2 regions of the Halomonas zincidurans B6 genome follow, and region 2 is predicted to be linked to the other one. Evidence: predicted binding sites of a transcription regulator. Region 2 holds the regulator's gene; the other holds the start of a gene.
The links. Region 2 encodes FNR, which switches genes on or off when oxygen is low (the NO sensors DNR and NnrR bind a similar motif). Its sites were predicted from a motif close to TTGATNTANATCAA; they were not measured.

Region 1: kdgD (5-dehydro-4-deoxyglucarate dehydratase) is a predicted target of FNR. The motif match lies at 12,104-12,117, and genes of this name have one in related genera.

What each region holds. Positions count from the first base shown of each region.
Region 1 covers NZ_JNCK01000001.1:2,575,558-2,590,616, forward strand. The annotation lists gene manD (D-mannonate dehydratase ManD) at 1-1,146, shown strand, start outside; gene HALZIN_RS0112065 (mannitol dehydrogenase family protein) at 1,158-2,621, shown strand; gene HALZIN_RS0112070 (aldehyde dehydrogenase (NADP(+))) at 2,744-4,321, opposite strand; gene HALZIN_RS0112075 (FadR/GntR family transcriptional regulator) at 4,381-5,136, opposite strand; gene HALZIN_RS0112080 (NAD-dependent epimerase/dehydratase family protein) at 5,254-6,051, opposite strand; gene HALZIN_RS0112085 (amidohydrolase family protein) at 6,129-6,995, opposite strand; gene HALZIN_RS0112090 (mandelate racemase/muconate lactonizing enzyme family protein) at 6,996-8,132, opposite strand; gene HALZIN_RS0112095 (TRAP transporter large permease) at 8,166-9,446, opposite strand; gene HALZIN_RS0112100 (TRAP transporter small permease) at 9,451-9,984, opposite strand; gene HALZIN_RS0112105 (TRAP transporter substrate-binding protein) at 10,051-11,055, opposite strand; gene kdgD (5-dehydro-4-deoxyglucarate dehydratase) at 11,089-12,006, opposite strand; gene HALZIN_RS0112120 (phosphatase PAP2 family protein) at 12,875-13,414, shown strand; gene HALZIN_RS0112125 (bifunctional DedA family/phosphatase PAP2 family protein) at 13,445-15,059, shown strand, end outside.
Region 2 covers NZ_JNCK01000001.1:1,349,008-1,364,066, forward strand. The annotation lists gene HALZIN_RS0106305 (nitrate reductase subunit alpha) at 1-2,282, opposite strand, end outside; gene fnr (fumarate/nitrate reduction transcriptional regulator Fnr) at 2,581-3,327, shown strand; gene HALZIN_RS0106315 (oxygen-independent coproporphyrinogen III oxidase) at 3,428-4,774, shown strand; gene HALZIN_RS0106320 (SirB2 family protein) at 4,888-5,277, opposite strand; gene ytfE (iron-sulfur cluster repair protein YtfE) at 5,377-6,099, opposite strand; gene norR (nitric oxide reductase transcriptional regulator NorR) at 6,286-7,803, shown strand; gene HALZIN_RS17420 (hypothetical protein) at 8,101-8,418, shown strand; gene HALZIN_RS0106340 (succinate dehydrogenase iron-sulfur subunit) at 8,446-9,153, shown strand; gene HALZIN_RS0106345 (hemerythrin domain-containing protein) at 9,383-9,991, shown strand; gene HALZIN_RS0106350 (hypothetical protein) at 10,052-10,249, shown strand; gene HALZIN_RS0106355 (NnrS family protein) at 10,326-11,525, shown strand; gene HALZIN_RS16770 (YbaN family protein) at 11,866-12,159, opposite strand; gene hemN (oxygen-independent coproporphyrinogen III oxidase) at 12,324-13,712, opposite strand; tRNA gene HALZIN_RS0106370 (tRNA-Pro) at 13,971-14,047, opposite strand; gene HALZIN_RS0106375 (CidA/LrgA family protein) at 14,250-14,615, shown strand; gene HALZIN_RS0106380 (LrgB family protein) at 14,618-15,059, shown strand, end outside.

The sequences.
Region 1 (15,059 bases), 1.2 Mb from region 2:
GTTACCAAGTCGGGCACCTACGGCATCGGCGACGCCACGCTCAACGGCCGCGAAATGGCCGTGGTCGCCTATCTCGAGGAGCACGTCGTGCCGGCACTGATCGGTCGCGATGCCGGTCGCATCGAGGACATCTGGCAATATCTGTATCGTGGCGCCTACTGGCGGCGCGGCCCGGTGACCATGGCGGCGATCGGCGCCGTCGACATGGCGCTGTGGGACATCAAGGCCAAGGCCGCCGGCATGCCGCTCTACCAGCTGCTGGGCGGCAAGAGCCGCGAGCGGGTGATGACCTATGCCCACTGCACCGGCAAGGACATCGACGCCTGCCTGGCCGAAGTCGACGCACACCTCAAGCTCGGCTATCGCGCCGTCCGGGTCCAGACCGGCGTACCCGGCATCGCCACCACCTACGGCGTCGCCAAGCGCGAAGGCGAGCGCTACGAGCCGGCCGACTCGGAGTTGCCCGCCGAGCACGTGTGGAGCACCGAGAAGTACCTCAACCATGTGCCCGCACTGTTCGCCGCGGTCCGCGAACGCTTCGGGCACGACATCCATGTGCTGCACGACGTTCACCACCGTCTGACCCCCATCGAGGCCGCCCGCCTGGGCAAGATGGTCGAGCCCTATCATCTGTTCTGGCTGGAGGACTGCGTGCCGGCCGAGAACCAGCAGAGCCTCAAGCTGATCCGCGAGCACACCACCACGCCGCTGGCCATCGGCGAAGTCTTCAACTCGATTCACGATTACCGCGAGCTGATCGAGAATCAGTGGATCGACTATATCCGCACCCCGCTCACCCACGGCGGCGGCATTACCCACCTGCGCCGGATCGCCGACCTGGCGGCGCTCTACCATATTCGCACCGGCTTTCACGGTCCCACCGATGTGTCGCCGGTGTGCCTGGGTGCGGCGGTTCACTTCGACACCTGGGTGCCCAACTTCGGCATTCAGGAACACATGCCCCACGAAGCGATCACCGACCAGGTCTTCCCCCACGACTATCGTTTCGAGGACGGCCATTTCCTGGTCGGCGAAACGCCGGGGCACGGCGTTGACATCGATGAAGAGCTGGCCAGACAGTATCCCTACAAGCGCGCCAGTCTTCCGGTCAACCGGCTCGAAGACGGCACGCTCTGGCACTGGTAGGAGGTGACGCGATGACCCAAGTGACAACACAGGCCAGCGACTACGCCGATGCCCCGGTCGGCATCGTCCACATCGGCCTGGGCGCGTTCCACCGCGCCCACCAGGCGGTCTTCGTCGAGCGCAACCTGGCGCGCCACGACGGCGGTGAGTGGGGCATCAGTAGCGCCAACATCCGTTCCAACCAGCGTCTGGTCGAGCTGCTGCGCGATCGGGGCCAGCGCTACCATGTCGCCGAATACGCCGACAGCCAGACGCTGACCCTGCGCGAGATCGCCGCCATCCGCGAGGCGCTGTACGCCGGCGAGAATGGTGAGGATCATGAAGCGCTGCTGGCGCGTCTGAGCGATCCCGCGGTGCGTATCGTCACCCTGACGGTCACCGAGAAGGGCTACTACCTGAGCCCCGCCGAAGGCACGCTGATGGTCGACGCGCCCGCCATCGCCCACGACATCGCCCAGCCGCACGCGCCCCGGACGGCGCCGGGCCTGCTGGTCGAGGCGCTGGCCCGGCGCCGCGCCGCGGGCATCGCACCGTTCACGGTGCTCTGCTGCGACAACATGCCGGACAACGGCAAACGCACCCGGCGGGCGGTCGTCGAGCTGGCTGGCGAGCGCGACCCGGCGCTGGCCGAGTGGATCGCCGCGTCGGTGGCCTTCCCTTCCAGCATGGTGGATCGCATCGTGCCGGCGATGACCGAGGCCGACTTCGCGCGTCTGCGCGAACTGGGCGTGGACGACCCCGCCGCGGTGACCTGCGAAGCCTTCATCCAGTGGGTCGTCGAGGACGACTTCCCGCAAGGACGTCCCGACTGGGAACATGAAGGAGTGGAGATGGTCGCCGACGTCGCGCCCTTCGAGACCATGAAGCTACGCATGCTCAACGGCAGTCATTCGCTGCTGGCCTACCTGGGCGCGCTGGATGGCGTCGAGACGGTCTTCGACGCCGTCAGCCGGGCCGACTTCAAAGCGTTGCTCAAGCGCTACATGCGCCAGGAGGCGGCGGCGACGCTGACCATGCCCGAAGACACCGATCTGACGACCTACGCCGACAGCCTGCTGGCGCGTTTCGCCAACGACAGCCTGCGCCATCGCCTGCATCAGATCGCCATGGACGGCTCGCAGAAGCTGCCCCAGCGTTGGCTCCAGGGGGCACGGATGCGGCTCGACGACGCCGGCGATATTTCCTGCACGGCACTCGGCGTGGCGGCGTGGATCCGCTATACCGCGGGCAGCGACCTGCACGGTCGTCCCCACGCTGTCGACGACCCCCTGGCCGACACCTTCGCCGCGCTGCATGCCCGCCATGGCGACGCGGAGGAGAGCCTGATCGGCGCCTTCCTGGCCGAGGACACCGTGTTTCCGCGCGGATTGGCCGACGACGCACGCTTCTCCCAGGCGGTGCTGGGGGCCTACCGCTCACTGCAGGCACGCGGTGTCACCGCCAGCTTGGCGGCGTTGAACGAGGGACAGGGTTGATCGTCGACACCAGGCTTCGTCTCGTTGACCTTGACCGGCCGCGAGCAAGAACAACACGATAAAACGATAACAGGGCGACTCTCGGGTCGCCCTGTTCGCGTGGCTGTCACGGCTCGCGCCGCTCAGCCTTCGCGCCTTCCGTCGTAAAGCCGCTTGAGGCCCAGCGGATTGGCCTCCTTGAGCGCTTCGGGACGCAGCGCGTCGGGCAGATTCTGATAGCACACCGGACGCAGGAAGCGATAGATCGCCGCGGTGCCCACCGAAGTGCTGCGCACGTCCGAGGTGGCCGGGAACGGCCCGCCGTGGACCATCGCGTGGCTGACCTCGACGCCGGTCGGCCAGCCGTTGACCAGGATGCGCCCGGCCTTGTGCTCGAGCGTCGGCAGCAGCGCGCGGGCCGCGTCGTGATCGGCGTCGTCCATCTGCAGCGTGATGGTCAACTGGCCTTCGAGACGGTCGGCGACCCGCTTGACCTCGGCGGCATCCTGACATTCGATCACCAGCGAGGTGGAGCCGAACACCTCTTCCTGCAGTGCCTCATCATTGAGGAAGGCCTCGGCCGAGGTGACGTACAGCCCGGCCTGGCACTGGTTGGGCGTCTCGCCGACCTGGCCGCGGGCGATTTCACGCACCTGGTCGTGGCTGGCCAGCCGCGCCACGCCCTGCTGGTAGGCGTCATAAATGCCCGGGGTGAGCATGGTCTGCGCGGCACTTTCCTTGAGCGCCGCGCCGGCGGTGGCGACGAAGGCGTCCAGCGCCGCGCCCTGCTCGGCGATCACCAGCCCGGGGTTGGTGCAGAACTGCCCGGCGCCCAGGTTGAGCGAGGCGACGAAGCCCTTGGCCATCTCCTCGCCGCGGGCCTCGAGCGCCGCCGGCAGCGGGAACACCGGGTTGATCGAGCTCATCTCGGCGTAGAAGGGGATCGGCTCGGCACGGTTCTGGGCGACCTTGAGCAGCGCCAGGCCGCCGCTGCGCGAGCCGGTGGAGCCGCCGGCCTTGATCCGCGGATCGGCGACCAGCGCGGTGCCCACTTCGCGCCCGGAGCCGAACAGCAGCGAGAACACCCCCTCCGGCAGGTTGCATTGGGCGATTGCGCGCTGGATCGCCCGGCCCACCAGTTCCGAGGTGCCGGGATGGGCGGAGTGCGCCTTGACGATCACCGGGCAGCCCGCGGCTAAGCTTGATGCGGTATCGCCGCCGGCCACCGAGAACGCCAGCGGGAAGTTCGAGGCGCCGAATACCGCCACCGGGCCCAGCGCGATGTGGCGCTGACGCAGGTCGCCCCGCGGCATCGGCTGACGCTCGGGCAGCGCCGGGTCGACGCGCACGTCGAGCCACTCGCCGGCGCGCACCACCTGGGCGAACAGCCTCAATTGGCCGCAGGTACGCCCGCGCTCGCCCTCGATGCGCCCCCGGGGCAGGCCGGATTCGGCCACCGCGCGCTGGATCAGCGTGTCGCCGAGCGCCTCGATCTCGGAGGCTACCGTCTCGAGGAACGTCGCGCGTTCCTCCAGCGAGGTCTCGCGGTAGCGGTCGAAGGCCGCCCAGGCGAGGCCGCAGGCGCGATCGACGTCGTGGGCGGTGCCGCCGGCATAGGCCGGCTCCAGGCGTTGATTGGTGCTCGGGTCGATGGCCTGAATCGGCTCGCTGGCCCCAGCGACGGCCTGCTGGCCGATGAGTAGTTTGCCTTCCAAGGTCATGACTTCCTCCTGAGTTGCGCGGGCCGAAAAGCGGCCCGTCGTGGCTAGGCTTTCGGGTGCTACGATTCCTGATACTTGGCGTACATGTTCCTGGCCCGGTTGAGGTGCTGGTACATCATCTCGCGGGCCGATTCGCCGTCGCGGGCGAAGATCGCTTCGAGCACGTAGGTGTGCTCCTCCTCGACACGGGCCAGGTACCTGTCGGTCGCCGAGGTGTTGATCTCGATGCTCATCAGCTTGGCACGCGGAATGACGCTCTGGCTGAGTTGTTCGTAGAACGACTTGAAGAAGGGGTTATGGGTCGCCGCGGCGATGGCATAGTGGAACTCGTAATCCTCGACGCGCGCCTGAGAACTTGCGGCGCGTGCGCGAACGAACACATCGTGCTTGTCACGCAGGATGCGCCGGTCGTCGTCGTCATGACGCAGCGCCGCCAGCTCCGCGGCGGCCGGCTCGATGTTCAGGCGCAACTCGAGCACATGCAGGATGTCCTCGACCGTGGTCGGGCTGATGCGATTGGCGGGCATCGCCTCGACAATGGCATTGCGCAACACCGTGGTGCCCACGCCGCGGCGGGTCTCGACGAGCCCCAGCGACTTGAGGTGGGTGATCGCCTCGCGGATGACCGTACGGCTGACCCCGAAGGAGTCGCACAGGCCATTTTCCGTCGGCAGTTTTTCGCCGACGGCAATCCCGCCGTTGACGATCAGCGCCTCGAGCTGGTCGGCCACGTGCAGCGAGAGGCTGCCCTCCCGCGAAATGCGTTGTATGTTCAGCGTCTTCAAGCCATTCATTACGTCGTTCTTGCCTGCCATATCGGTTTCCACTGCGCCACGGGTTGAGAAGCTTTCGAGCCTGGCCGTCTGGCACCAGTGCGGATCGCCTGGGACGCTGTCACGGCAATCCGCTCACTGGACCACGCACCGACACGCTCAATCGTCGGGGTGGCCGAAGGTGGCAAACGGTCCACCCTGGTAGATGACCGTCGGATCCTGGGGGTCGATTTCGGGGGCCGCACCCTCGACCTCTTCGCGCCAGGGCTCGGAACTGTCCTTGGGCACCCAGCCCAGGAAGGAGGCCTTGCTGTTATCCCACCACTGTTCGGAGTTGTTCGAGGCCCCGTAGACGACGGTATAGCCCAGCTTCGGCGCCGAGAACGCGCGTAGCGCGAGGCTGACGAAGTCCTCACCGCTCATCCAGATCGCCAGCTTGCGGGTATCGGTCGGCTTGGGATGGCACCAGCCGATGCGCACGCTCAGGGTCTCGATGTCGAACTTGTGATAGTAAAGACAGGCCAGGTCTTCGCCGAAGCACTTCGAGACGCCATAGATCGAGTCGGGGCGATGCGGGACCTGAGTATCGAGCTTCTGCGTGCGCTCGTAATAGCCCGTCGTGTGATTGGAACTGGCGAAGATGATGCGCGGCTTGCCATGCTGCCGGGCCGCCTCGTACAGATTGTAGGTGCCGATAATATTGGCCTGGAGGATGCTGTCCCAGGGTTTCTCCAGCGAGACGCCGCCCAGATGAATGATGGCGTCGCAGCCTTCCACCAACGCACTGACGGCCTGGGCATCCGCCAGATCGCACGTCACCAGCTCTTCATGGCTGGCGGCCTCGCCCAGATCGCCGATATCCGACAGCCGCACCTGCTTCGCCAGCGTTGCGAGCTGCGGCCGGATGAGACGCCCCATCCCGCCGGCGGCACCGGTCATCAGAAGACGATTGATCATGTATTCCTCCCTCGTTCATGGCCATCGCAATGCACAACGATGGCGTTACCTTGTAGGCACATGGCCCGACAATCAAATCAGTCGAAGCCGTATAGCGTTGCCGGGTTGTCGACCAGAATTTTTCGCTGCACCTCGGGACTCGCCCAGTCGAGCAGCACGTCGAGCTGTCCGGCATCGTCGGGATACTGCTCGCGTGGCACGCCGACGTGCGGCCAGTTGGAGCCCCATAGGATGCGCTCGGGGGAATGCGCGATGACCCGCTTGGCGATCGCCCCGATATCCGCGTAGTCGGGGCCGCCGGTCCGGCTGGCTTCGTAGCCAGCGCAGATCTTGAACCAGGCGTTGCCGCGATCGAGCAGCCGCAGGATCTCGTCGACCCGGTCATCGTCTGCCGGCACCGGCGGCATGAACTTGCCGATATGGTCGATGATGTACTCGCCTTCGATGCGTCGCAGGTCGTCGAGATAGTCGTTCAGGTTGCAGCCGTTGAACTGCACCATCAGATGCCAGCCCAGCGGGCGGATGCGCTGCTCGACGGCCAGCATCTCGTCGTTGGTGACCGCGCCGCCCGGCAGGTTCATGATCCGCGCCCCGCGCACGCCCTTTTCGTGCCAGGCCCGCAGGTCGCTGTCCGGCGTATCGGGCGTCACCGCGGCGACGCCGCGGGCGGTTTGCGTGCCCAACTGATCGAGCGCGGCGAGCAAGGCGCGGTTGTCGCGCTGGTAGGCGTTGGGCTGGGTGACCACCACGCGCTCCAGCGACAACCACTGCTGAAGCTTGCGGTAATCCTCGACCGTCGCCAGTTCCGGGATCTTCGGGCCACCGGGCTGGGCCTCATAGCCCGGCAGATAAAGGTGAATGTGACAGTCGGTGGCCCCGGCCGGCGCCTTGAGCCTGGGCGCCGGGCCGTCGAGCGGACGGGTGTTGACGGGAATCTCGGACACTCATGCCTCCTTCAAAGCGAATTGGCGCAATGCATCGCGATTGATCTCGATACCCAGGCCGGGACCGTCCGGGATACGCACGACGCCCTGGTCATGCTCGATCGGCGTTTGCACGACGGCCTGGCGGAACGGGTTCCTGGTGCGATCGAACTCCATGATCGGCTCGATGGGCTTGCGGCGCGGCGGATTGGGCGGCAGTGCCGCCATGAACTGCAAGCTGGCCGCGAGACACACCGCCGTGCCCCACACGTGCGGCACCAGGCGCACGCCGAACATCGCCGCCATGTCGGCGACGCGGCGCATTTCGGTGAATCCGCCCACCCCGCAGACATCGGGCTGGGCGATATCCACCGCGCGACTCGAGAGCGGCTCGAGCATGGCGTAGCGGCCGTGCCAGTTCTCGCCACTGGCCACGGGGATCGGCTGGCCGTCGCGTACCGCGCGGTAGGTGGCGATCTGTTCAGGGAGCACCGGCTCCTCGAACCAGTCGATGCGGTACTGTTCCGCCCGCTTGCCGACCTCCAGCGCTTCCAACAGGTCATAGCCGTGGTTGGCGTCGATCATCAGCCGACGCTCGGGGCCGATCGCCTCGCGCGCCGCGGCAATCGAGCGCAGATCCTCTTCGACATCGAAGCCGATCTTGATCTTGACACCATGAAAGCCTTCGCGGGCGTAGCCGGCCACCTCGTCGGCGACATCCTGGACCCGGTCGATACCGTCGCGGCGAAACGAGCCCGTGGCGTAGGCACGCACGCTGTCGCGAAAGCGTCCGCCCAGCAGCTCGCTGACCGGCGCGCCGTAATGCTTGCCCTTGATGTCCCACAGGGCGATATCGATGCCGCTCAGCGCCGTCACGGTCAGCCCACGCTGGCCCTGGTCGCGCAAGCGATTGTAGAGCTCGAGCCAGAGCTTCTCGGTTTCCAGCGGGTTCTGACCGATCAGCGCCGCGGCGTAGATGTCGACCACCGCCGCATTGGCCTTGGCCGGCCCCAGGCACTCGCCCCAGCCCACCGTGCCGTCGTCGCAGACCACCTCCACCAGACAGTGCTGGCGCCGTTCGAAGCGCATCGAGGCGCTTTCGAAGGCTTGGTCGAGTTTATGGTCGAGGAGGTGCGTGTGTATCTTTTCGATCTTCATATCGGACAGCCAATGATCGTATGGAAGTAAGCGCTATTCGAAGAAACCCGGCAACGTCAGCGAGATCGCCGGCACGTAGGTCACCAGCATCAACACCACGAACAGCGCCAGGTAGAACGGCCAGATGGTGCGTACCGTCTGCTCGATCTTGATCTTGCCGATCACGCTGCCCACGAACAGACAGGTGCCGACCGGCGGCGTACACAGCCCCAGGCCGAGATTCATCATCATGATGATGCCGAACTGGATCGGATCTACGCCGAACTGGGCCGCCACCGGCAGGAAGATCGGCGTGATGATCAGGATCAGCGCCGCCATGTCCATGATCATGCCCAACCCCAGCAACAGCAGGTTGAGCATCAACAGCACGACGTAGGGGTTGTCGGAGATGCTCAGCAACGTATCGGTCAGCAGTTGCGGCACACTGTACAGCGCCAGCAGATACGAGAATGCCGAGGCGCAGCCCACCAGGATCATCACCAGCGACGTAGTGCGCACGGCCTGATAGACCGCCCGCTTGAACGACTCCCAGCGCAGCTCGCGATATACCAAACTAGTCACCACGATGGCGTAGATCGCGCCGAAGGCGCCGGATTCGGTCACCGTCAGGATCCCCGAGAGCACCCCGCCGACAATGATCACGGCAGTCAGCAGTCCGGGTAGCGCCGCCGCGAAGCTGACGATCAGCGCCATCCAGCCGGGGAACGGCTCGCCCCCGTAACCCCGCTTGACCGCCACGATGTAGGCTGCCAACGCCAGGACCAGACACATCAGCACGCCCGGCACGATACCGGCGATGAACAGTTTGGTTATCGAGATGCCGCCGCCCGCGGCGACAGCGTAGAGGATCATGTTTTGGCTGGGCGGAATGACCACCCCGGCGATGGAAGACGTTACGGTCACGTTGACCGCGTAGTCGGCGTCGTAGCCCTTTTCCTTCATGGCCGGGATGAGGATCGAGCCGAGCGCCGAGGTATCGGCGACCGCCGAGCCGGAGATGCCTCCGAACAACATCGACGAACTGACGTTGACCATGCCCAGCCCGCCACGCACTCGGCCCACGGCCGCCGAGGCCAGTCGCACCAGCCGGCTGGAGATCCCGCCATGCAGCATCAGTTCGCCGGCAAAGATGAAGAACGGTATGGCCAGCAGCGAAAAGACCGAGATACCGGAAAGAATTCGCTGAAAAGCCACGAACAATGGCAGGCCTTCGTAGAGAAAAGCTCCGACCGCCGCCAGGCCAACGGCGAAGGTCACCGGAGCGCCGACGATAAGACCCAGAAAGAACAGGCCGAACAGGATCGTAAGTCCCATAAGATCAAACCTCTCGTGACTTGAGCAGGCGCTGAGCGATATTGACGCAGGAGAACAAGACCATCAGCACACCGCTGATCACCAGCGGTGCCGCACGCCAACTCTCGGAAAAGCCGATTATCGGAATGGGACGACTGAGATTTTCCATGACCAGTTGCCAGCCCTGCCAGGTCATGAAAAAACCGAAGAAAGTGACGAAAAGATCGGCAATATAGCGCATGATTTCACGTGGAAATGCGGGCAGTCCCTCGCGTACGAAATCGATGGCCAGGTGACTGTTATTGCGCACCCCGGCGGCTGCGCCGAGGAAAGTGATGTAGACGACAATAACCAACGATGTCTGCTCGACCCAGGTTGGCGTATCGTTGAGTACATAACGTCCGAAGACCAGCCAGCCGAAGGTGATGACCATGAAAACCATCAGCACGCCCGCCACGATGATGCAGAAATGGGCGATACCATCCAGAAATCTATCCAGCAGTGTCTTCGGAGTTGCTTCTGCATCCTGATCACTGATTTGATCGAAGTAGGAACTCACGGAGGTTAATCCTTTCAAGCCCCCCCGGGTCGATACCGGCCCGGGGGAGTTCATGGATTGATACGATTACTGCTGCGCGGCCTGGATATCGGTGACCAGCGACTCGAGTTGCGGGTTCTGCTTGACGAACTCGGCGTAGATGGGCTGCATCTTTTCCTGGAATGCCGCTTTGTCGGTCACTTCGTTGACCTCCACGCCAGCGCTGACAATTTTCTCGCGGCTAGCCTTGGAGCCCTCGGCCCAGAGTTGCCGCTGTTTCTTGGCGGCGTTCTCTGCAGCCTGACGAACGATCTGCTGATCTTCTTCGCTGAGATCTTCCCAACTGGACTTGGCGATACACAGACACTCCGGCAGGATCAGATGCTCGGTCAGTGAATAGTACTGGGCAATTTCGTAGTGGCCACTAGACTCGTAAGAGGGATAATTGTTCTCGGCGCCGTCGATAACCCCGGTCTTGAGCGCCTGATAGACGTCACTGTAGGCCATGGGTGTCGCATTGCCGCCCAGGTTATCGATCATCTCCACGTACAAGTCGTTGTTCATCACGCGGACCTTGAGCCCTTGGACGTCCTCGGGCGTTTCCACCGGACGAGCGGTGTTGTAAAGACTGCGCGCGCCGGAGCCGAACCAGGACAGGGCGATGAGGTTCTTTTCGGCGAGCGCATCGGCGAAGCGGTCGCCTATTTCACCGTCCATGACCTTGTACATGTCTTCAACGCTATTGAAGATGAACGGCAGCGATAGCACGTTGGTGGCCGGCACGATCGGCCCCATCGGGCCCATGTTGAAGTTGGCAAAGTCCAGCGCGCCGCTGCGAGTCTGCTCGATGGCGTCCGGCTGGTTGCCCAGAACCCCGCTGTTATAAACCTTGGGCTCGACACGACCCTCGGTCTTCTCGGCGACCTCCTTGGCGAAACCTTCCAGCGCTACGGTATTCGGGTAGCCCGGTGGCTGGATGTTCCAGCCCCGCCACTGCTCGGCCTGGACCGGCATGGCCATGGCGGTCAGTGCACCCGCAATCGCGGTGACTTGCAGGCAACCGGCTACACTAAAGCGCTTACTTGTTTGCATGATATGACTCCTGTTGTATCGCTGGTTTTGTCGTTATAGCTGATGGGCTGTTTCAACCAATCTTTCGAGTTGCTGACGCTCGTCCAGGCTCGGCATGACAAGCGGAGAGCGTACGTTTCCGGCAGGCTTGCCGATGATGTCGGCGCCCGCCTTGATCAGGCTTACTGCATAGCCCTTCTTGTTATCGCGAAGTTCGATGAAGGGAATGAAGAACTTCTGGGTAATGTCTCGAACCACCTCCTTATTGCCTTTCCTGAGCTCCCGGTAGAACTTCACCGCCATTTCCGGCACGAAGTTGAATACCGCCGAGGAGTAGGTGTTGACGCCGATGGACAGATACGCCTCGGCGAAGATCTCGGCGGTGGGCACGCCGCCCACGTAAACCAGGCGATCGCCGACCGTCTTGACGATCTTGTTGAGCGCCTGGATGTCACCCTTGCCGTCCTTCAGGCCGATCAGATTGGGGCAGGCATCGGCGAGCTTTTGCACGGCGTCGGCCTCGAGAATGCCGTTGCCGCGGTTGTAGTAGATGACGTTGATCGACGTCGAATCGCAGATCTGGCGGGCGTACTCCACCAGGCCGTCCTGCGGGCATTCGGTGAGGTATGGCGGCATCAGCAGGATACCGTCGGCGCCCGCTTCTTCGGCGGCCTTGGCGTAGGCCTGGCCGGCGCCAACGCTCAGCCCGGCGCTGGCGATGACCGGCAGCTTGCCGCCCACCGCCTCGACGGCCTGGGAAACGATCGCGCGGTACTCGTCCAGCGTCAGGTTGAAGAACTCGCCGGTCCCGCCGGCCACGAATACGGCGGAGATGTCATGACTGACGAACCACTCGAGGCGCTTGCGATAGCCCTCGGCATCGAAGGCGCCGCTGGCGTCGAAGTCGGTGATGGGGAACGAAAGCAGGCCATCGCCGACCGCTTTCACGACATCGTCTCTTGAAAAACTCACGTTCGTTCCTCTTGCTCGAGCCCCGAAGGCTTTTGATTGACAAAGCGGGTAAATGGACAGCAACGGCTCTGTGATCGAACTTGGCTTTGCCACCTGCTTGTCATACATCATACAAGTTCCAAAGGTAGGCAGTTGGGAAAGGCATGGCAACAGCGACCATGGTCTAACGAACAAAAGTCTATAATCCGCTTCACTCACAAAGACTCTGATCCAGCGTTGTAAAGCTTCTTGCTGGCGGTCACTCTCTTCAGTGATCTGTATCTCCGGCGTAAGGTAAACGTTCATTCCACGACGTGGTTAACCATCTCACGGAGAGGCTTCAATAACTCCGGCGAGACCTTGTATTGTTTGGTGCCGTCCTCGGTCAGCACAATCACGCTCTTGCGGTTGAACCTGGTGACGATCCCCACGATGGGTGAGACGGCATAGGCTGCAACAACCAGCGCAAGCGCCCGAGCTATCCACGGTGTGCGCGAATCGCGCGCGGCTAACCAGACTGCATGTACATCCCGCTTGATCGTTCGCGCCCATTGTTTGGCGTTCCAGATTAGGGCCTGTTGACGTTTCGTCGCGGCCGCGACGAAACGTCAACAGGCTCTAAGATTTCGTTAAGACTTTATCTCCATAGTCGCCACTCCCCGATTCCCGGAGAGGCCTTGTCATGTTCCTGCTCACCCGTCTACGCCGCCACACCGCCATGCGCCAGCTGGGCAAGCGTTTGGAAAAACGTGCCAAGGCGTGGCTGTAGCGCTGGCTCGGCCGCCGTGCTGTCGCGAAAAGCGATGCTTCCCTCCAGCCCGGCGGCATGGGCGTCGCGATAGCGTGACGGGGACGCGACAATATCTATCCTTCCCTCTCCGGAGTCACCGTGTCACCCGATATAGCCCTGCTGCATGCCATCAACGGCTTGGCCGGCCAGTTTCCCGCGTTCGATACCTTGATGATCGCCCTCACCCAGTTCGGCGTGCCGCTGATGGTGCTGGCCGTGGTGCCGCTGTGGTGGGCCCGCTCGCAGCGTGACCGGGCGCGTCACCTGGCGGCCTCGGCGGGTCTGGCATTTCTCGGCGGGCTGGCGCTCAACCAGCTGATCGTGCAACGCCCCCGTCCTTATACCGAGGGCCTGTCGCATCTGCTTATCGCGCCGAGCGCCGATCCATCGTTTCCTTCCGACCATGCCACCGCCGTCACCGCCATCGCGGCGACCTTCCTGCTACAACGCCGCTTGCGCGCAGGCGGTACCTTCGCCCTGGTCGCTCTGCTGGTGATGATCTCGCGCGTCTATGTCGGCACCCACTATCCGAGCGATATCCTCGGCGGTATGGCCACGGGCTGTCTGGCGGCGCTGGTGATCAGAGGTTTCTATACACGCGAGGGCTGGCTGAATCGCCGCCTGGTACGCTTGCTATAATCCCGAACCCCTGGCCGGAGCCGCTATCCGATGCTGGAAACCCTCGTCACCGACATCACGCAACTGGCTTCGCAGCACAGTGCCATCGCCTATGCCATCGTGGGCCTGTCCGCCATGGCGGAGGCACTACCGGTTGCCGGCACCCTGGTCCCGGGCTCGATGCTGATCGTCGGCATCAGCGCCCTGGTCAGCAGCGGGGCGCTGGGCACCGTACCATTGATCCTCGCCGCGCTGGCGGGGGCAATCGCCGGCGACGGCATCTCCTTCTGGCTCGGATACCGCTACGAGTCACGCATTACCGGTATCTGGCCGCTGAGCCGTTACCCGCAATGGGTGGCGCGGGCCGAGGTGTTCTTTCAACGTCATGGTGGCAAGGGCGTGTTCCTGGCGCGCTTCGTTCAGGGGCCGCGCGCCTTCGTGCCGCTGGCAGCGGGCATGAGCGGCATGCCGCCGGGGCGGTTCTATGTCGTCAATATCGCCTCGGGGATCATCTGGGCCACCACCCATGTGCTGACCGGGGTGCTACTCGGCGAGTCGCTCCACGTGGTCGCTCAGATCGCAGGGCGCCTGGTGGTGCTGTTGGTGCTGGTGGCGCTGCTGGTCTGGATCGTCATCTGGCTGACCCGCCGCGTACTGCTGACCCACGGGCTTCAGGCGCTGCAGACCGGCATGACGCGTCTGGAACACTGGTGCGCGCCGCAGGCGTCGGCCCCGCAGCGCGGCGTGGCACGTCTGCTGGCCACCGTGCGGGGCGAGGGGTTGATGCTGGTCACTGCCATCGCGGTGCTGCTCGGCTGCCTGTGGCTGTTCCTGGGCATCCTCGAAGATCTACTCACCGGTGACCAGCTGGTGCAAGCTAACCAGGCAATCTTCCATGCCTTCCAGGCACTGCGCACCCACTGGGGCGACACCCTGATGTTGGCAATCACCGAGTTCGGCGACAGCTTCGTGACCACCAGCCTCTCCGTGACGGTCGCCGCCTGGTTGCTGGCGCGCCGTGCCTGGTCCAGCGCACTCTACTGGCTGGCCGCGGTGGGTGGCGCGGCGCTGTTCACACCGCTGATCAAGGCGCTGGTCCACTGGCCGCGTCCCACCGCCGGGCTCTACAGCGGCTGGGAGGCCTTCTCTTTTCCCAGCGGTCACGCCACCATCAACACCGTGCTGTACGGCTTCCTGGCCTATCTCGTCGCTCGGGCCCTGCCCGCCCGCCGGCGCGTCTGGGTGGTCAGTGCCGCAGCCCTGACGGTGATCTTGATCTCCGTCTCGCGCCTATATCTGGGCGCTCACTGGCTGGCCGACGTCAGCGCCGGCATCGCCATCGGCACCGTCTGGGTGATCCTCCTGGCGATCAGCCACCAGCGTCGCCACGCGCCGCTCCGGGAGACACGCGGACTGTCGCTCGTGGTGCTACTGACCGTGGCCGTGGTCTGGCCGTATAACATCAATCAGCAGCTAGCCACCGATCGTGAGCGCTACGCGCCCCAACCCACGCTTCAGCAACTGGCTTGGCAGGACTGGTCGCAGACAGCCTATCAGCAGTTGCCGGCGCGTCGCATCGACCTGGGTGGCGAGGGCGAGGAGCGCATGGTCCTGCAATGGGCGGGGCCACTGGCTAGCCTGCGTCAACGCCTGAGTGACGCCGGCT
Region 2 (15,059 bases):
TCGGGCAGCGCGCCGCCCATGTCGCCCAGGTCCTTGCCCTGCAGGCCATGCTTGGTACCCAGCAGATACTTGAGCATGTACTCGTGGCCCTTGCCGGAGCTGCCGAGCAGGTTGGAACGCCACACGAACAGGTTGCGCGGGAAGTTCTGCGGGCTGTCCGGGTCCTCGGCGGCGAAGCGCAAGTTGCCGCTCTTGAGCTGGGCGACCACGTAATCGGCAGGGTCCTGTCCGGCGAGGCGGGCGGCTTCGGCGAGCTGCAGCGGGTTGGTGTCGAGCTGCGGCGCGGACGGCAGCCAGCCCATGCGCTCGGCGCGCACGTTGAGGTCGATCAAGCTGCCGGTGAAATCCTCGCGGCGGGCCATGGGCGAGAGCAGTTCGCTGACTTCGAGCTTTTCGTAGCGCCACTGGCTGGAGTGGTTGTAGAAGAACGAGGTGCCGTTCATGTGGCGCGGCGGACGCTGCCAGTCGAGACCGAAGGCCAGCGGTAGCCAGCCGGTCTGCGGGCGCAGCTTCTCCTGGCCCACGTAGTGCGCCCAGCCACCGCCGCTCTGGCCGATACAGCCGCACAGGATCAGCATGTTGATCAGACCGCGGTAGTTCATGTCCATGTGGTACCAGTGGTTCATACCGGCACCGACGATGATCATCGAACGGCCATGGGTCTTGTCGGCGGTGTCGGCAAATTCACGCGCCAGGCGGATGGCCCGCGCAGTGGGCACGCCGGTGACCTGCTCCTGCCAGGCGGGGGTGTACGGACGCACCTGGTCGTAGGCCGTGGCGCCGTCGTCCTCGCCTTCGGCGCCCAGGCCACGGTCGATGCCGTAGTTGGCGACCATTAGGTCGAATACGGTCACCGCCAGCACTTCACGGCCGTCGGCCAGGGGCAGGCGCTTGGCCGGCAGGCTGTGATAGAGCACGTCGTTGCCGGCGACATGGTTGAAATGCTCGTGGGCGATCCCACCGAAGTAGGGGAAGCCGACCTTGGCGACGCTGTCGTGGCCCTTGGCCAGCGACAGCTGCAGGGAGACCTCGTTACCCTCGGCGTCGAGCGGCTCGAGGTTCCAGCGGCCTTCACCGCTTTCCTTTTCACCCCAGCGGAAGCCGATGGAGCCGCGCGGCACCACCAGACGGTTGCTGGCTTGGTCCCAGGCCACGGTCTTCCACTCCGGGTTGTTGTCCTGGCCCAGGTTGGCATCGAAGTCGCTGGCGCGCAGCTGCCTGCCGGGGGCGAAAGTGCCGTCCTCGCGGGTTTCCAGTTCGACCAGAAACGGCATGTCGGTATAGCGACGCACGTAATCGGTGAAGTAGGCGCTGGGCTTGGCGAGGTGGAATTCCTTGAGGATCACGTGGCCCATGGCCATCGCCAGTGCCGCATCGGTACCCTGCTTGGGGCTCAACCACTCATCGCACAGCTTGGCGACCTCGGCGTAATCCGGGGTGATGGCCACGGTCTTGGTGCCCTTGTAGCGCACTTCGGTGAAGAAGTGCGCATCGGGGGTGCGCGTCTGCGGGACGTTGGAGCCCCAGGCGATGATGTAGTTCGAGTTGTACCAGTCGGCGGATTCGGGCACGTCGGTCTGCTCGCCCCAGGTCTGGGGGCTGGCCGGCGGCAGGTCGCAGTACCAGTCGTAGAACGACAGGCACACCCCGCCGATCAGCGACAGGTAACGGGTGCCCGCGGCGTAGGAGACCATCGACATCGCCGGGATCGGCGAGAAGCCGATGATGCGATCGGGGCCGTACTGCTTGGCGGTGTAGGCGTTGGACGCCGCGATCAGGGTTTCCAGCTCGTCCCACTCGGCCCGCACGAAACCGCCCATGCCGCGGGCCTTCTTGTACTGCGCGGTCTTCGCGGGATCCTCGACGATGGCGGCCCAGGCCAGCACCGGGTCGATGTACTGGGCCAGCGCTTCGCGCCACAGCTTGATCAGGCGCTTGCGCACCAGCGGGTACTTGAGGCGGTTGGCGCTGTACAGGTACCAGGAATAGCTGGCGCCGCGGGGGCAGCCGCGCGGTTCATGGTCGGGCAGGTCGGGGCGGGTGCGCGGATAGTCGGTCTGCTGGGTTTCCCAGGTGACCAGGCCGTTCTTGACGTAGATCTTCCAGCTGCACGAACCGGTACAGTTCACCCCATGGGTGGAGCGCACGACCTTGTCGTGCTGCCAGCGCGCACGATAGCCGTCTTCCCAGTCACGGGATTCGCTGCGGGTTTCGCCATGGCCATTGGCAAATGCCTCGCGGGGCTTGCCCAGATACTGCAGGCGGTCGAGAAAATGACTCATTGCTGCTTGCCTCTATGAAGTCCGGTCAGGAGTCAGGGAGTCGTCGGCTCGGTCACGTCGCCGGGCCAAGAGGTGTGGTGTGCCAGCTGGCTTGCCATGGCGAACCTCCCCTGCTTGAACTGAGATCACCTTAAGGAGATCGTGGCGGGTCGATTTTGATTTCAGTCAAGTTGGGTAGCGAACTCCTTCGCTTACCTCGCAATATCACCCGGACTACCTCTAAATGGTTATCGGGGGCTAGGCGGGCGTTGGGTAACATCGTGCTCATGACATTGCGCGCAGAAAGGAGAAACACGCCATGACCCGCATTGCGACGCTGAGCGAGACACGCGATAACTGCCACAACTGTCGTCTGCGCACGTTGTGCCTGCCCGATAACCTGCCGGTGGAAGACGTCGGCAGGTTGGCGGGGATCGTGCAGCGTCGCAAGCCGGTGTCCCGGGGCACCCTTCTTTTTCAGGCCGGACAACGTTTCAACTCGATCTATGCGGTGCGTACCGGGGCGGTGAAGACCACGACACTCATGGCCAATGGCGACGAGCATATTTCGGGATTCCATCTGCCGGGCGAGGTCATCGGCCTCGACGCCATCGTCTCGCGGGATCACCCCTCGACGGCTGTTGCTCTGGAAACCGCCAGCGTGTGTGAAATTCCCTATGCCGAACTGGAGAATCTGAGCGACCGCACACCGGCCCTGCAGCATCAGTTGATGCGCATCATGAGTCGCGAGCTGCTCGCCGAACAGAGCACCAACCACCTGCTGACGCGGCGTTCCGCCGAACAGCGCCTGGCCGTGGTGCTGCTCACGTTCTCCGAGCGCTTCGCCAGCCGCGGCCTTTCGGCGCAACGTTTCCGCCTGCCGATGTCGCGCCTCGACCTGGGCAACTATCTGGGCCTGGTGCCCGAGACCATGAGCCGCACCTTCCGTCGCCTGGAAGAGCAGGGCCTGGTCAGCATCGCCGGCAAGGAGGTCGAGATCGTCGATATCTGCGCCATGCAGGGGCTGGCGTTCGGTGCGCAAGGTGCCCAGGCGGCGCGGGCTTGACCAGGCGCAGTGGGCTTCGTTTGACGGCTTGATTCCGGTCAAGCTCATTGTCGGTAGTGCGCGCTAGGGTGAGTCTGGATCTGCTCACTGCGGTAGCCCAATGAACCGTTCCATCGATCTCGCTCTGCTCGTTAAGCATGACCGGCCGGCCCCGGATTACGGACTCTTTCCCACCCTGGTCCGCTTGCCGGAAAAGCGCTCGGCGGACGATTACCGGCTGGTGGCGCTTGCCAGCAATGAAGACCCCATCCCCAAGCCATTGACGGTTTATGTCCATGTGCCCTCCTGGCTGGGCCACGATAGCCGTGGGCCAGTTCGATATCTGGGATATCTCAAGCGCGAGATAGCGCTTCAGAGCGCCCTGTTCGATGGCGATCGCCGAATCGAGCGGCTCGTGCTGAGCGGGAACGGGGCGGGGCGTCTCGGAGACGGTCAACTGGCTGGCTTGCTCGCCGAGCTGGACGTGCATTTCGGGCTGAAGCGTAGCCGCGATCGCGACTTTGCGTTGCGCATCGATTCTCGCGGTCTGTCACCGCAACGCCTGCCCCTGCTGGCCGCTCTCGGCTTCAACCGGTTGCTCGTCGACCTACAAGACCTTGAGACGCCGGCCGGCGTGCCCGGTGAGCGTCAACCGGCGGACGAGTGGCCAGCCCCCGCTGGCCCTGAGCGTAGCCACCTGCCCGTCACCGAGCTGGCATTGCGTCTGTCCGGACGCACGGCGGTTGGCTTCTCGGCGTTGCTCGAGCGCCTGGTCAGCCTACGTCCCGAGCGCATTACCCTGTATCGCGATGGCTTGTGCGGCGCGGCTGTCTGGCCGGCGTTCTCTTGCCCATCGGCTCCGTGGCAGCGGATCGCAACGCCCGAGCGTGGCGCTGTCCTGGCTCTGCTGGCGCAAGGCGTGGAGCGCTTGGCGCCGGCCGGTTACGTGCATCTGGGCATGGGGCGCTTTGCGCTTGCCAGCGATGCGTTGGTGGCTGCGCAACGCCATGGCCAGCTGCAGCGTTGCCTGGAGGGTTACAATCTGCGGGGCGAGGCCGACTGCATCGGGCTGGGGGCCGGTGCAATCAGCCATCTCGACGATGGCTATTACCAGAATGCGCGGGAATTGCCGGATTACTGTGCGCGTCTGGACGCGGGTCAGCTGGCCATCTGCCGAGGCTATGAACTGACTGCCGATGACCGAGTGAGACAAGCCGTTATCCAGCACCTCATGGGGGGCGGCAACGTTCGATATGCGACTGTCGAGAAAGCTCATCGCATCGTGTTTCGCAACTATTTCGCGCCTGAGCTGCTGGCCCTGCAGGCCATGGCGAGCGATGACCTGGTCGAGCTTCGACGCGACGGCATTGAGCCGACGCAGTCCGGGGGCTTGCTGATGGAGCGTCTGGTCATGCTCTTCGACGGCGCTTTTAGCGAGGGGCGGCCACGCTACCTGCAGATGATCTGAACTGCACTGCCGCGAATGGAAGTTTCCACCGCCAATTTGCCTCAGGCAAGCCTGCCTTCGGCTTGTGGGTGGCTGAGCGGCCGGGTTACGCCCGTGCGCATGCGAACGGCGCATCAGACGCCTGCTAGCCAGGAAAGCGGATTGTGGTTCATCGCCACACCGACGATGTACAGGAAGAGGGCGATGGCGACCAACGAAGCCGCGGCGCGAATCGTCGATGTCCTGCCGCGCTTGATCGCCAAGGTACCGATAACGATATAGGCCACCAGGGCGATCAGCTTGGCCGCCAGCCAAGGCTGCTGGGTAGGCCAGGCGCGCAGCATGATCATCAAACTCACCCCCGCCGCCAGCAGTACCGTGTCGATCAGGTGCGGCAACACCTTTACCCAGCGCCGCTGGAGCTGTGGAGACGCGCGAACCGACCACCATGCGCGCAGCCCGAATAGCCCCAGGCTGAGACCGGCGGCGGTCATATGGATATTTTTTATCAGGAAATAGTCCACGCGGGTCTCCGTAAAAAAAGGCGTCCTTGCTCAGAGCATGACAGTCGATGTTTCCTGTCTCAGCCTAGGGAGCCGCCGATCCGTGAGGCTTGATTACGATCATGCGCGGGGCAATTCGCCTGCCATCGGCGAAGCAGGCGATGATTCACCCAGCGCTACCTGATCTGCGGTGGCCTGCTCGAACAGCACGTTGTTCTCCAGGTGGATGTGCTGCATCAGGTCCTCGCGGAATTCGCGCAGGCCGGCATACAGTGCGCACCAGGTCGTGCAGGCGCCCTTGGGCGTCTGGATGTCATCGGTGAACGCCATCAGCCGGGCCAGCGTTTCGCCATGCTCGTCGTGTTCGAATCGCATGACCGCAATGGGTCCGTGCATGTTGTGGGCGAGGCCACGCTTGAGCGTCGGGAACAGGATCATCTCCTCCTTTTGCAGGTGGCTTTCGATTTCCTGATGCATCCCCTCGAGAAGCTCGGCCAGGCCGGCGGGGCAGTCCTGGCGCTCGCCGTGAACCTGCTCGACGCGCCGGGCCAGGCGAATGAGTTCGGGCAGTTGCTGACGATGCACGGCGTGATAGCGGGTCAGGATGTGATCGATCAGTTCGTTGGCGCTGGCCTCGCACCAGTCGCGCTCGTCGGGTTGATGAGCCGGCAACGCTTCCAGCGCGCTGACGAGGCGGGCCAGATCGGCATCGCGCCCGGCTAGCGAGTCGCGCAGGGTGGCACGACCACCACAGCAGAAGTCGATGCCGTATTCATGGAACACCCGGGTGGCGCCAGGCAATTGGCGGGCCAGTTGACCGACGGGTTGGTCGAGAAGGGTCATGGTGCGTGCTCCTTTGCTAGTTTGCTTTCTTCCTGTTGCAGCTTGCGTGCCAAATTCTAAGCAGCTGATTAGTCTTGATAATTATTGATTATGGTCAATTTTACCCAGAGCAGACGAGGTAATAATGACCCTGCTGTGGTGGTTTTTACCGTTACTTGTTCAACGCGATCCACCAGGAGTCTTGCCATGCTCGAAGATGTCGTGTTCGCCGATCTCACCGCCGAACTGCCCAGCGCGGTACGGTTGCAGCGTCTGGTCAGGGCGCTGCGCGAGTACTTTCATTGCGGTGCCGTGGGCTTGCTGAGTCTCGATGGCGAGGCGCTGTGTCCGGTGGCGGTCGACGGGCTGACGCGCGAGGCGCTGGGGCGACGCTTCGTGGTGGCCCAGCACCCAAGGCTGGCGGCGATTCTCGCCCGTCGCGAGACGGTGGCCTTTCCGCCCGATTCCAGCCTGCCCGACCCCTACGATGGGCTGGTCGACAATCAGCTCGGCGACCCCTTGCCGGTCCACGATTGCATGGGCGTCAGCCTGCATGTCGAGGGCAGCCTGTGGGGGGCATTGACCCTGGATGCACTTACGCCCGGCACCTTCGACGAACGTGCGCAGGACGACCTGCAGCGTTGCACCCTGCTGGTCGAGGCGGCCGTGCGGATGACTCGTCTGGAGCAGGACGTGCGTCGCCTTCGCCTGTCGCGAAGCGATACCGCCAAGGACGCCAGCGAACCTCATCAGGGAGAGATCATTGGCCAGAGCCTCGTCATTCGACAACTGCTGGATGAGCTCGAGGTGGTCGCGGATTCCGAATTGCCGGTACTGCTCACTGGCGAGACCGGTGTCGGCAAGGAGTTGTTCGCCCGCCATCTGCACCAGCGTTCATGGCGCCGGCGCCGTCCGCTGATCCAGATCAACTGCGCGGCGCTGCCCGAGTCACTGGCCGAAAGCGAGCTGTTCGGCCATGTGAAAGGCGCCTTCTCGGGGGCGGGCAAGGCCCGCGCCGGGCGCTTCGAGGCAGCGGACGGCGGCACGCTGTTTCTCGACGAGGTCGGCGAACTGCCACTGGCCATCCAGGCCAAGCTGCTGCGTACCCTGCAGAATGGCGAGATTCAACGCCTGGGCGAAGACGTGCCGCGCCATGTCGACGTGCGCATCATCGCCGCGACCAACCGCAAATTGCACGACAGCGTGCGCGACGGACACTTTCGTGCGGATCTCTATCACCGCCTTTCGGTCTATCCGGTGCCGATCCCGCCGCTGCGCGAGCGAGGCAGCGATGTGCTGGTGCTGGCCGGACATTTTCTCGAGCTCAACCGGGCGCGGCTGGGAGTGCGTAGCTTGCGCCTGTCGTCGGCTGCCGAGGATGCGCTGAGTGGCTACGACTGGCCGGGCAATGTGCGCGAGCTCGAGCATGTGATTAGTCGGGCGGCGATCAAGGCGCTCAGCCAGGGGGCGCGTCGTGAAGACATCGTCACGCTGGAGCCCGGATTGCTTGACCTGCCGCAAGTCTCCGTGCAGTCCACCATCGCCATGCAGTCGTGCCAGGGGGCGCCGGTGGAAGCGCTGCACGATAGTGTGGCGCGCACCCAGCGGCAGGCCATCCGCCATGCCCTCGACCAGGTCGACGGCAACTGGTCGGCGGCGGCGCGGCGACTCGAGGTCGATTCCAGCAATCTGCACAAGCTGGCTCGGCGGCTGGGGATCAAGTAGCGGTGCTCGGCAAACGCCGGGCATGAGGAGCTCGACGAGCCTCTGTGTGGCTATATGCGCCGCATGGTTCAATGTGTCTATACGAGATGTTGTGCATTGGCTGGGCCTTGAAGCGGGGTTGCCTTGACATGGGTCAGGTTCGCTGCGCGTATTGAATGGCACCATGGATGCTTGTTTATCGAACAGGCCAGTCGCTGCCGTTTCGGTGCCGCACGTTCATCGGCGCCGCGCCTTCACGGCCCGAACGCTTGGCCAATCACTGATCGATGAACCATGTTTCTGACTAGCAGACCATCCATGAATTCACCCACCGCGGCCGTCAAAACGTCCAGCGAGGTGCCGATGCAGACGCCCACTCAAGCCATCTGGGACGCCAAGTACCGACTCAAGGATCGCCACGGCACGCCGGTGGACAAGGACGTGGCCGATACCTGGGAGCGGGTGGCGCGTGCAGTGGGACAAGTCGAGGGCGACCAGCGTGATGCCTGGCTACCCAGGTTCCGCTGGGCGCTGGAAGCGGCTGGTCGAAGTGCGGCTGAAATAGACCGTGACCCGCTGAACTACCGCTCGTCGCCGACTTCGTTTCTGTGTGCCGCGAGATCGCCGAGGGCATAACCATCATCACTATCCGCAAGGAAGACCATGTTTACCGTTCAGCTGTACCGCTATCATCCCGAACACGACGATGCACCCTATATGGAAGCCTTCGAAATCGGCGATGAGTTCCGTCACAGGATGGTGCTTGAGGTGCTGGAGAATCTTAAGGTTTCAAACCCTGAGCTGGCCTATCGGCGTTCCTGCCGCGAAGGCGTTTGTGGTTCGGATGGCATGAACATCAATGGCAAGAATGGCCTGGCCTGCATTACATCCGTGTCTGAAGCGCTGGGTCGAAAGGATACCCTGACGCTAAGGCCGCTGCCCGGCATGCCGGTCATTCGCGACCTGGTCGTCGATCAGACTCTATTCTTCAGGCAATTCGAAAAGATCCGGCCCTACCTCATCAACGATAGCGTTCCGTCGACGATAGAGCGCCTGCAGAGCCCCGAAGACCGTGACAAGCTCGATGGCCTGTATGAATGCATCCTGTGCGCCTGCTGTTCTTCGCAATGTCCTTCCTGGTGGTGGAATCCGGAGAAGTTCATCGGACCGGCGGGGCTGATCCAGGCCTATCGTTTCCTGAACGACAGCCGCGATACCGCGACTCAGCAGCGCCTGGCCGAACTGGAAGATCCTTTCAGCGTCTTCCGCTGTCGTCAGATCGGCAACTGTACATGGGTCTGTCCTAAAGGGTTGAATCCGATGAAGGCCATCGGTCGCATCCGGGAGATGCTATTGAAAGAGAGTGTATGAAGTTGATTGAAAGTCGGCCTTGCCGCTCGCTTGGCGAATAGGGTTGATTTAACCCATTTCGGTGATATTAACCCAACATCAGGCAGGTCAATACCACCCAGTTAGAGCAAGTCCGTGCTCCTTCAATGGCTTGAGAACTGGCATGATTAATGCAGTGAATAATGCATGGTAGGCCATCAGATACAGAGGGTTTCCGGGCGTTATCTACCGACTATGTCAGGATGTGATCATGACCATTCCCCTTCTCAAGCAGCTGCAAGACGATCATCGGGACTACGACGGTCTCCTCTGCATTCTCGATCGGCAGCTCGCCGGTGCCTGCAAGGGCGACATGCCGGATTTCGCTCTGATGCGCGACATACTGCATTATCTGACGCGGCATGCCGAGCGCGTCCATCATGCCCTCGAAGAGCTTGTATTCGAGCGCCTGGCGATACGCCATCCCGAAATCCAGCCCACCCTGACGCTGCTCGATGAAGAGCACCGGCGCATCCGCGTTTACGGTGAAGAGCTTTATATAAAGTTTATCGCTCTATCAAGTGCAGGGCCGACGGCCGAGATAGACTCGGCGACTACCAATACGATTCAAGCTTACATCGAGCTTTACCGCGCCCGCATGCATGGCGAAGAGAGCCGCTGGCTCACCTCGCTTGCCGAAACGCTGCCGGCGAGTGATTGGCTGGGGCTGTTGACTGCATGCGACTGGAAGTGCGATCCACTGCTTCGCCCCGATGCTGCAGAGGCTTTCCAGACCCTCAAGTCGCATATTGCCAGGAATGGGGCAGGATACTGGATGGGGCAGGATCGAAAAGCCGATTTTTGCCCGCTCTGTCCATGAGCCCGTTGATTGCTCGATTAGCTCTCCTTGAACATCTGCTCAACGGCAGAAGGAATGACCATGAATAAGCCAATCGATACCCAGTATATGAAGGGCATTGCAGTGCTATCACCGTCACTTCACGAGCTTGATTGCTCGGCACCGGCCCGGCCAAGCGTGGAGTTACAAGTGGAAGCTGCCCTGGATGAGGTCGATAGATCGAGCATGGAGTCCTTCCCGGCCAGTGGATTCGCCTTGCTGCCGATGGGGATCGAGTGAGGCGATATGCGCGGTCACGGCAGAGGGCTGTTCCCCACTCCTATTTGCGCATCATTTCAATCAGGAATTTGCTGCCATGAACGATACGACCAGCCTTCGCTATAATGATGAACCCGTGCTGCTCGCCTTTGCGTTCCGGCCCTTCTTCCTGCTCACTGCACTCTACGCGGCAAGCCTGGTGGCGGCATGGTTCGCCTTCCTGTTCGGCGGGCTGCCGTTGCCGCTGGGCGTGAATCCGATTCAGTGGCATGCACATGAGCTTCTCTTCGGCATGGTACCGGCGGCCATCGCAGGCTTCTTGCTCACCGCGATGTGCAACTGGACGGGAGCGCCGCCTCTCAAGGGGAGCGGCCTGCTGGCGTTGGTTCTGCTATGGGCAGCGGGGCGGGCGGCAATGTGGTTGTCAGGGTGGCTGCCGCTGTGGTTGGTCGCGACGATCGACCTGGCCTTCCTGCCGGCAATGGCGGCTTATGTCGCGCGAGTGCTGCTGCGCCATGGCAATTACCGCAACCTGGTGCTGGTTGCGCTGCTCGTTCTACTCGCTGGTGCCGACCTCTCGATGCACCTGGGGTTCAGTGGGTTTTGGCCTCCCGGGGGGCGATTGGGAGAAATCCTGGCGCTGGATCTGATTGCCGCGATCATGGTCGTGGTGGGCGGGCGAATCACGCCGGCGTTCACTGCCAACTGGCTAGGCATGCAGGGCCAGGATCCCGCCCTGGTGAGGCGCTCGGAGGTGTTGGATCGTGCGGCTTTCTGGAGCACGGTCGCCATGGTGCCGGTGGACCTTGCGATGTCCTTTCCCGTGCCGGCTAGTCTCATTGCACTGATCGCCGCACTCGTCAACGGTTGGCGACTCCTGGCCTGGCGTGGCTGGAAAGCCTCGGCGGAGCCCCTCATATGGATTCTTCATGTGGCCCTGGGCTGGATCGTCGTTGCCTTGCTGCTCAAGGCGATGACGCCTTGGTTGGCGCTATCTCCCAGTGTCTGGATGCATGCGATGGGGGCCGGAGCGGCTGGCACCTTGATTCTTGGCGTGATGACCCGCGTGGCGATGGGCCATACGGGGCGGCCAATGCGCCTGCCACGCATGGCGATATGGATCTATGTCGCCATCATCACTGCGGGGCTGGTGCGGGTGATCGCGGCCTTCGTGCCGCAACTGGCCTATCCCGGGCTCAGCGTCTCGACAGTGGCCTGGGTCGTTGCCTTTCTGCTTTTTGTGCTTATCTACTGGCCGATCCTGAGCCGACCGCGCGCCGATGGTCGTCCCGGCTGAACGAAAGCTCGGAATGTGGCGAAACTCTCAGTGAGGTGGTCCTATCAGTGAGGTGGTCCTATGAAAAAGACAAGCTCTGTCCCGGCGACCCCGGCTGTCGAGCCGATACGCTGGCCGGATGAGGCCGAGTGCCTGCTGACCGGCGAATCGGAGGGTGCCTGTAGTGAATAGCCGTGCGCCTGCCTGCTCTCGGAAGTCGGCATATTGGGTGCGCTGGCCAGGGATTTCTGCCTGCAGTTTCGGAGCTGGCGGCGTTCCGACCGGAAGTGATCGTGAATATCGATGAATCGGGGCTCGCACTTCCCGCCAAGCGATACGCCGACAAGCCTGTCGTCTTCGCTCAGGAGGATGTGGCAGTAGGGCGGGTCACTAGAAAGATCGCCACGCAGGAAAAGAGGAGTCCGGTGATCACCGGGACCTTGGCGCTGTCGCTGGTCGCCAGCAGAATCAGCCAACTCACGAGAAGTAGCAGGCAGGCCAGCCATTTGGCGCGCTTCGGTACGGCGCGCTGTTCGCGCCAGGCCCGCAATGGCGGGCCGAAATGCGGATGACGATGCAGCCAGTCATCGAGGCGCGCCGACCCCTTGGGAGCGGCCCAGGCAGCGACCAGCAGAAATGGGGTGGTGGGCAGCAAGAGGAAGCACGATTCCGGCTGCGCCCAGCCCGACGCAGCCATAGGCCAGGCAAAGGTAGGCGAGGCGACGTGGCGAAGCCATGGACAGCCTCCTTGATCACTCCGGTAGCAGCACGATCGCCAGCATATGTACGACCCGCGCCAGAAAGTAGTATTCCATGGCGTCACACGGTCCGCGAGAACAGGCCGCGCTGGCCTTCGCCCAGGTAGGCGTCGAAGGCCATGGCGACGCTGCGCAGCATCAACTGGCCTTGAGGCAGCAGCGTCACCAGGCCATCCCGTACCGTCACCAGGCCATCGGCGACATGGCCGGCGAGCTGTTCCAGCGACTCGGCGAAATAGTCGGTGAAATCGATCTGGTAGCGGCGCTCGAAGTGGGCCATGTCGAGGTGACCATGGCACATCAGGGCCATGATCACGTCGCGGCGCAGGCAATCGTCATCGTGGAGCCGGTAGCCGCGCTTGACCGGCAGGCGGCCGGCATCGAGGCGGCCATAATACTGGGAAAGCTCCTTGGCGTTCTGGCTGTAGCTGTCGGCCACCTTGCCGATGGCCGACACGCCTAGGCCAATCAGATCGCAGTCGGCATGCGTGGAGTAGCCCTGGAAGTTGCGCTGCAGCGTGCCGTTCTCTCGAGCCAGCACCAGTTCATCGTCGGGCAGCGCGAAGTGATCCATGCCGATGTACACGTAGCCCGCCGCGGTCAGGCGCTGGATGGTCAGTTCGAGCAGTTCCAGCTTGCGCTCGGGCGGCGGCATGTGTTCGGGGCGGATCAGGCGCTGGGACTTGAACATGCTGGGCAGGTGAGCGTAGCTGTAGGCAGCGATGCGGTTGGGGCGAATATCGATGACCTTGGCCAGGGTGGCGTCGAAGCTCTCCACGTTCTGCAGCGGCAGGCCATAGATCAGGTCGACGCTCAGCGAGTCGAAATCGGCCTCGCGGGCCGCCTCGACCAGGCTACATACCTGGGATTCGCTCTGGATGCGATTGACCGCGGCCTGTACGTCCGGATCGAAGTCCTGCACGCCGAAACTCAGCCGATTGAAGCCCAGCCGACGCAACGCATGAAGGCGCTCGGGCGTTACCGTTCGCGGATCGACTTCCACGGAAAATTCATGCGCGCCGCGAGTATCGAAGCGAAACGCCTGACGCAAGGCGACCATCAGCTCGGCAAGCTGGGCGTTGGTGAAGTAGGTCGGTGTACCGCCGCCCAGGTGGAGCTGGGTCAGCCGGCGATCGGCTTTGAACAGCTCCGCCTGCATCGCGATCTCACGCTTGAGATAATCGAGATACTCGGCGGCCTTCTCGGTCTTCTGGGTGATGATCTTGTTGCAGGCACAGTAGTGGCAGAGGCTCTTGCAGAACGGAATATGCACGTACACCGACAACGGCTTGGGCAGCGGATCGGCGTTGCTGGCTTTCGTGGCCAGCCGGTAGTCGTCCATGGCAAAGGCTTCATGAAACTGCGGCGCGGTCGGGTAGGAGGTATAACGAGGCCCCGGGAAGTCGTATTTGCTGACCAGGGCACGATCGAAAGCGTGCGGTTGGCTCATGAATCTGCCCTCCGAGACGAAACATGAGCGCACTATACGAGGTCCTGCAGTTACGCAAGTTGCTTTCGATCATCTTCGCTGCGATCGGCATTGCTCGCTTATGGGCCTGCCTGCCCGTGAAGACATTACTTGGCACTTCGCAAGGAATGGCTGAGGCATGATCTCATCGGGTCGCTTCGGTCGGCATGACCCGAATAGCCAGAAAGCTGAAGCCGCCACTCGGAATGACCCGTAAGCGGCGGTTTTCATTAATCTATTTGGTCGGAGCGACAGGATTCGAACCTGCGACCTCTGCAACCCCATTGCAGCGCGCTACCAAGCTGCGCCACGCTCCGACTTTATCATGCTCGAGTAGGGAGTCGGTGCTTGCCGAGACCCTGCCCAAGGACGAGGCATATAGTAGCGATTTTCCCATCAAATGCAAGCGGGAATTGCGCTTTCCTTTCAATCGCTTGTCTCCAGCGGAGCGTACTGTGGGCAGTGGGCGCGCGGCGTCCGTTGTATAATTTCGTCACATGTGAAGCCCGGGGAGGGAAGATGCCGTTGATCGTGGGAATGAGCGTTCTGCTGGGCTGTCAGTTCATTGGCGAGTTGCTGGTGCGAGCCCTGGCGGTACCGGTGCCCGGCCCGGTGCTGGGAATGGTCGTGCTGCTGATCGGGCTGATGGTCAACGGCCGGGTGCCGAGCGCGCTGCGCATGGCCGGCGAGGGCTTGCTGCGCTATTTGACGCTGCTGTTCGTGCCGGCCGGGGTGGGGCTCATGACTCACTTCGGCTTGATCCGCGAGGAGCTCGGCATACTGGCCGTTACCCTGGTGGCTTCCACGGCACTGACATTGGCAGTCACCGCCAAGGTGCTCGATTGGCTGGCGCGTCGCCATCTGCGAGGAAAAGGAGAGTCGTAACGATGGCGGATTTCGAGCGTCTATGGGTCTATCTCTCCGGCAATCCGCTGGTATCGCTGTTGGCCACGTTGGTGGCGTTCTATTTCGCCACGCACATCAACCGCTGGGCGCGCCATTCGCCGCTTGTGCACCCGGTGTTGGTGGCCATTGCCTTGCTGATCGGTTTCCTGATGCTGACGGGCATCGATTATGCCAGTTATTTCCAGGGCGCCCAGTTCATCCACTTCCTGCTGGGTCCGGCGACGGTGGCATTGGCGATACCGCTGTTCGATCATCGCGAGCGGGTACGACGGTTGTGGCTGCCGATCCTGCTCGCCTGCGTGACGGGCATTGTGACCGCTGTCGGATCGACGCTGGGCATTGCCATGCTGCTGGGCGCACAGCGCGAGACGTTGTTGTCGCTGGCGCCGCGTTCGGTGACCTCGCCGATCGCCATGGGAATCG